2 regions of the Hydrogenoanaerobacterium saccharovorans genome follow, and region 1 is predicted to be linked to the other one. Evidence: riboswitches for the same ligand, from Rfam matches in the RefSeq annotation. Region 1 holds a riboswitch; the other holds the start of a gene.
What was found. Region 1 has a riboswitch for thiamine pyrophosphate ahead of thiT (energy-coupled thiamine transporter ThiT). Riboswitches for the same ligand answer to the same signal wherever they lie in the genome.

Region 1 (3,423 bases):
AAGATTGCAAGCACTTGCAAAAAGACTACTTTTGCAGTATAATTTAACAATACTTGATAATCATTTATAAATTACAAAATATTGAGATAATCTAGTATGAACTATCGGTTTCTTCAATGTAAAGTAAATTAGCTTTACATTGAATGCAGAATAGTTTTAAAGGTCTTAGTTGATTTTCACGATAGCAAGAACCATTAAAGCTAGTATGACAGGGATTAATGAGCATATTACTGATTTTTATTGATTATATGTAAAGTTATGTCGCTTTACACAGGAGGTTATGCAATGACACCATTACAAAACAGGACACTACAAATTATTGAACGTTTTAAACAAGAATACCCCGATGCAGTTTGTTCGCTAGATTATGTTGATGCATTGCAGCTGTTGATATCTACACGCTTGGCAGCCCAATGCACCGATGCACGGGTAAACCTTGTTACACCTACCCTATTTGAAAAATATCCGGATGCACAAGCGTTTGCAAATGCCGAAGTAGCGGATGTAGAGGAAATCATCAAGTCTTGCGGATTGTATAAAACCAAAGCAAGAGATTTGATTGCAACCGGAAAAATGTTGGTTGAAGATTTTGGTGGTGTGGTACCGGATAATATGGAGGACTTGTTGAAGCTGCCCGGAATTGGAAGAAAAACCGCCAACCTTGTACTGGGTGACGTATTTGGCAAGCCTGCTGTAGTATGCGATACCCATTGCATCCGTTTGACTAATTTGATGGGTTTAACTGTGGGTAAAGACCCTTATAAATGTGAAATGCAGCTGCGTGAATTACTGCCGCCCGAAGAAAGCAATGACTTTTGCCACCGCACTGTATTACACGGCAGAGCTGTATGCAAAGCCCGTAATCCACAATGCAAAATATGCTGTGTACGCGACCTTTGTGACTACGGTTGCCAAAACAACGCTTGACACCGCAACAACCGCCGTGTATACTAGAAACGAAAAGAATACAGGGGTGCTGATGAAAAATCGGCTGAGAGTAACGCTGTTGTGTTTCAACCCTTGAACCTGATCCAGATAATGCTGGCGTAGGTAGTGATTAAAATATTAATTGCTAACACCATTTGGCATTACGCTAGATGGTGTTTTTTCCTGTGTTCTTTTTAAATTAAAGTGTTATTTGACACAGGAGGATTAGGACTTATGACTCAAACTAAAAAGACCCGCATTATGGCGGAATGTGCCGTTATGGTAGCAATGTCTGCCGTATTGCAGATGATTCCGTTTATTAAATTTCCCCAAGGCGGTACTGTAACCCTTGCAAGCATGGTGCCCATTGTATTTATTGCGCTGCGACATGGTGTAAAATGGGGCTTGCTTACGTCGTTTGTAGGTAGCCTTGTACAGATGTTACTTGGCGGAATTAATCCTCCGCCCACAGAAACATTCTTCTGGTTTACAATGGTTGTTTTACTGGACTATGTAATTGCATACACTGTTTTAGGACTGGCTCCGTTTTTTGCAAAGCCTTTTCGCAACCAGCTTGTGGGAGCAGGTGTAGGGGCATTTTCTGTTACTTTGTTGCGTTATATATGCCATATCATCTCAGGCATTTTAATTTGGCATGTATATGCGCCCGAGGGTCAGCCTGTTTGGCTATATTCCATTAGCTATAACGGCAGCTATATGATACCTGAAATGATCATTACTGTTATTGTAGTAGTTCTTCTTTGGAAGTTTGTTGCTATGCGTGCATTGAAAAATCGACATGTATAGTTTATATTTTGAAGATAAATTATTTAACAAAAAACGGTCTTTCACAATATTGTGAAAGACCGTTTTTTATTTATATTTTTTTAGGCGGAGTGGCTTGAAAATCGAGATTATAAGGAGGTTCCAGTGTTTGTTTTACCTCATCGATAAGAGACTTATAATCAGCGATACCGCGCTGTTCTGCCAAAATAACCGCCTGACGCTGATACCATAGATCAATTAACATACTTTCACCCTCGCGCACAATTGCAAAAGTATCGGCAAACTGCGCCTCCAAAAAGCTCCATTGCTGCAAAGCAAAAGCTGTTTCGGCAGCGTAAATGCGCATACGTTCTTCGGTTTTTAATGCACCCGGCAAATCATTGTAGAATTTCCATGCTTGTTCATACTTGCCCGCTGTGTTGAAGATAGAAAGATACTCCTCGGCAAAAGCACGATGTTGAGTCGCTCCTCCTAACTCAATGGCTTTAGCAATATAATCACAAGCCTTCTCCAGTTGATTTTGCTGCAACATTGCCTGAGCTAGGCAGCGATATGCAAGCGCAGTAGGACGTAATTCAATCGAACGCAAAAATGCTTCAATCCCCTGCTCAGACATATCATTTTCATAAAGCATTACGCCAAGATAGAGATACATTGTAGCATTCTGATTTTTAGGGTTTTGCAGTGAAGCTTTAAGTAAATCTAGCCAGCAAACATCTGTAATCCAAGATACAGGCAGTTCGTCTGCTTCAAGCGGCTCAATCTTACCCTGCTCCAGCAGCGATAACCAGGGCTGCTGTTCATCGCCGAGAGTGCACTCTGGGAACAGCATTCCTTTAGGGATTATAGCAGGGGCTCTTTTCGCTTCCAACGCTCCCCAGCCTCTGCCATAATGTAATAGCTCATCCGGTACTATAGAAATCAGCTTATCATATTTTTTATCTAAATCTAGTAGCTTATCGGCAGACAAAGACTGTTCAACACAGCTGTAGATGTAATCGCATGACTTGTTCCACTCGTCATTAGCAAGTTTAGTATCTACTTGTAAGCCGCCAAATACCTGTGTAAAACTGCATCGTTCACCTGCAGCAATATCTTCACCATGTACTTGTGTAGGTGAAAGACCGCTTTGAATTTCGAGATAATCTCCGCCGACTTCATCAGACAGAAATTGCTTCCAGTGATTACCGCCGCGGTGATTACCCCAGCAGAACATCTTACGGTAACGCAAACGTTCTGTAGAACGCTCCCAAAATGCAGTACCGTCATTGTAAGCAGCTGCCTCCCAAGTATAGTTTAGCTGTGCCGGGTTTTGAAAGAAATACTCATTGGAATAAGGTAAATTCTTGGGGTAACTTGCATCAAGACCGTTTAATGTTTCAAGAAACGGCATTTCTCCATGACCAAAACCATGAACAGAATCTTGAGACAGCTGTGTTTCTGGCTTGATGTAGATAACTTCTTTACTGCCTGAGAAAATACGGACATCACGGTTTTCTTCAACGGCGATGTTTGTCCACCAATATAGCGGAACAGGCTCTTGTTTGCTGTTTTGAATGCTAACATGCGCAGAAAGATAATTGGTGTTTTCAGGTAAATGAAAATCAATCTGTAAAAACAGACATTTTTGGCGTTCAAATTCATACATTCGCAAAAATTCATTGCCTTCATCATCGGTACAGCGGGCAAAATAAACAGGCTCACATGTAA
Region 2 (3,423 bases), on a different contig from region 1:
TGCCAACAAGATATTTGCACAATCGTTAACGGTAACGTAATTTGTAATGCAGTGCACCAAAGGCGTTTTAATCTTTACATTTTTTAAAATTGTGCTGAACATAGCTTTTCCCTCCATTTACTAGAATACATAATATTGCAGTAATTATCATTACAGGCAATGTATTGCCCAAAACAGTGTTTATAGACATGAATAGGCGGTAAACAACAAAACCGATACCCCATAGAATAAGATTTGTACTATCCACGGGTCGGCTTGAGCGGTCTTTTTTTAGTATAAAATAGTCGGCAATTAAGATGGCAACCATAGGAGCAAATACAGACCCGATGAGATATAAGAAGTTCTCATACTGCTCTATCGGCGTAAAAATCGCCAACAGTGTACCAATAATGCAAACTGCCACAGCGGCCCATTTTTCGCTTACTTTTTTTGTTATAGTGCCAAAACTTATACCTGCAGAATAAGCATCCAAAAAAGTAGTGGTTACAGTTGAAAAAATAATAATCAGTGCACCAATCACACCCAACCCCGCCTGCATCATTATCAATGCAACATCCGATTGTGCTGTAAAGATTGCGGCACCCAAACCGATGATGTACATCCAGCAGCTCGTAAAAAAGTATACCACAGCACTTACCGCCGTAGCAGCTTTAGGCTGTTGTGCGTATTGGGTATAGTCTGAGATCAATGGCAGCCAAGAAAGCGGCATAGCAACCGAGAGCTCTACCGCTGCGCCAAAGCTCATCTCTCCAAATGGGGCAAATGTTGTGCCGCCGCGAAATACAACCATGCTCATAACAATTGTCATGAGAAAAAGAGCACTCATGGTAATTGCATTGATTTTGCCAAGGTTACTGATGCCTATCAAAATCCATACAATAATCAACACACCAATCAAAACACACCATAGTGCTTCACCTTGTGTATGTAAAACCGGGTTGGCAATCACCCCGGTTGCTCTTGCTCCGCCAATAATCATAACGGCTGTCCACCCTACCAGCTGAAGAACATTGAGCACCGAAAAAAGCAGTGCACCTTTGCTGCCGAATGACATTTTTACAGTTTCCATGGCACTTTTTTTGCTTTTTGCACCTATCAACCCTGCAAAATAAAGTAGGATACAACCTATTGCATGCCCCAGCAATATTGCCGCAATACCCTTTGCAAAGCCCAAAGGTGCCAGCAATGTTCCGGTTAATATTTCAGCAATAGAAACTGCTGCTCCAAACCAAATCAGCCCATTGCTGAGAATTGAGGTTTCACCTTTTTTCATGATTTTACACTCCCAAAAAATAATAAATTACTATGCCAATTGGTTTTATGAGCCTACGTGTTCGCCTTCTTTTCTTGTTTTAATTTTTAGTACTCCAGCTTTTTTAAGTGCTTGAATAATGATAACAGCAGCGGACGAGCCCACTGCCGTACTAATTAAAAACGGTACAACAAACCCCAAAATTGCAGCGTTGCGCCCCATAAGCCATACGGCAATAGGGTAAGCTGCTATTGCTCCCAATACTCCTGTGCCGATTATTTCGCCAGTTACCGCAAAAACAAGTTTACTACTGTACTTATACAACAACCCACCGCACAGTGCACCTACCATGCTGCCCGGGAAAGCCAAAAGTGTGCCCGTACCTGTAACCACACGAATAAATGAAGTAATAAATGCCATCGTTACGGCATAAGTCGGCCCTAACAAAACCGACGCCACCACGTTGATTATGTGCTGGACCGGAAAGCATTTTGCAGCACCTATCGGGACAGAAATTGGAGAGCATACAACACCCACTGCAATTAGTATCCCTGCCAGAGCAAGTTTGTTCAGATTTTTCATTTTATCCATCTCTTTCAAAAAAAATAGCGGAGAACCAATATAAGGTTCTCCGCTGATAAAGCAGTATCTTCCCTACGTTGGCATTATCCAAATCAGGTTTAAGGGTCGAAGTTCGATTACTTCCTCTCAGCCTGCTATACAAGCTCCCCAATATTTAGTTTCTATTATTTTAGCACATTATAAATCGTTTTGTCAATTAATGTTACCATAAACAGTATTGCACCACAAGAATATAAAAGCAAAGCATAAAAAAGAGCTGCCTCACAATTTAACTTGTGAAACAGCTCTTTGCTTATAGATTTGTTTGCAGTTGATGAGATTACAGCTTATTTTTCGTTAGAATCTTCATCGTCTTTTTTCAGTTTCAGCGCCAGTGAACCAACGATAGCAAGGCAACCGAACACAGCCAGCACTCTGGAGCTGCCGCCAAATTTGGGTAGGTTGCCAAGAGGAAGTTTAGGATCCACTATAGTAACCAATCCGTCCGGTAATGGTGCCAGTGGTACAGCCGGATCTTCGATGATAACGGTATTGTCATCATCATCGTTATTATTGTTACCGCGGTCTTTGTTACCGCCTCCGCCACCGCCGCCGGTAGTACGCTTGTAAGTGATGATTACCTCGTAGTCATAATCAGGGTCATAAACAAAATCATCGGTATACAAAACTGTTTTAGGTTTTGTAATAGTAACTTCTGCTGCTTTGGGTTGAACCTGAGTTTCGGTATCAGATAAGGCTTCTTCTGTGATAACAGCATCTGTACCAGTGGCTGGCTCAACGGATTTAGACTCTGCATTTGACGGAGCAGGAGTCTCAATTTTATCTCCTGCTTGCGGAACAGATGGTACCTCATTTAGTGCGGCGTCTTGCTTTTCAGCAGCTGCTGCCTGTTGGGCAAGTGCTTCGAGTTGAGCAGCAATTCCATCTATTGTTGACAATTGCATCACTACAACTGCCCTTGAGCGAGAAGCTGTCTTAGCAATTACAGATTGAGAAACATTCTGTTCGTCACTCTTTGGTTCTTCGGCTTTAGGCTCTTCCGTTACAGGAACTTCCGGCTTTGGCTCTTCAACTTTAGGCTCTTCCGTTACTGGAACTTCCGGTTTGGGCTCCTCAGCCTTAGGCTCTTCCGTTACTGGAACTTCCGGTTTGGGCTCCTCAGCTTTAGGCTCTTCCGTTACTGGAATTTCCGGTTTTGGCTCTTCAACTTTAGGTTCTTCCGTTACTGGAACTTCCGGTTTTGGCTCCTCAACCTTAGGCTCTTCCGTTACTGGAACTTCCGGTTTTGGCTCCTCAACCTTAGGTTCTTCCGTTACTGGAACTTCCGGTTTTGGCTCCTCAGCTTTAGGTTCTTCCGTTACGGGTGCTTCTGTTTTGGATTCATCAAGCAACGAATTGATTGGCTTTTCTTTTAAGGTGCCTCTTACTTCAATTTTAGAGAATGAATAGCTTCTACCATTAAAACTCCGCATTCTTTCGGCAAACATTTTAGCAAGTTCAACCTTAAACTCTGAGCCATCCGATGGAATGGTAAGTGCAACTTCAGCACTGTTTTGAACGCCATCTTTATCGCCATTGGTAAAGTACTC

Region 2: linked by a shared signal. The riboswitch ahead of thiW (energy coupling factor transporter S component ThiW) and the one ahead of thiT (energy-coupled thiamine transporter ThiT) in region 1 are both predicted to bind thiamine pyrophosphate.

Annotation. Positions count from the first base shown of each region.
Region 1 covers NZ_RKRD01000001.1:1,520,649-1,524,071, forward strand. The annotation lists gene nth (endonuclease III) at 286-927, shown strand; TPP riboswitch at 960-1,070, shown strand; gene thiT (energy-coupled thiamine transporter ThiT) at 1,162-1,734, shown strand; gene EDD70_RS07135 (DUF5107 domain-containing protein) at 1,805-3,423, opposite strand, start outside.
Region 2 covers NZ_RKRD01000005.1:819-4,241, reverse strand. The annotation lists gene thiM (hydroxyethylthiazole kinase) at 1-102, opposite strand, end outside; gene cytX (putative hydroxymethylpyrimidine transporter CytX) at 68-1,273, opposite strand; gene thiW (energy coupling factor transporter S component ThiW) at 1,319-1,834, opposite strand; TPP riboswitch at 1,887-1,994, opposite strand; partial or broken gene EDD70_RS15030 (prolipoprotein diacylglyceryl transferase) at 2,161-3,423, opposite strand, start outside.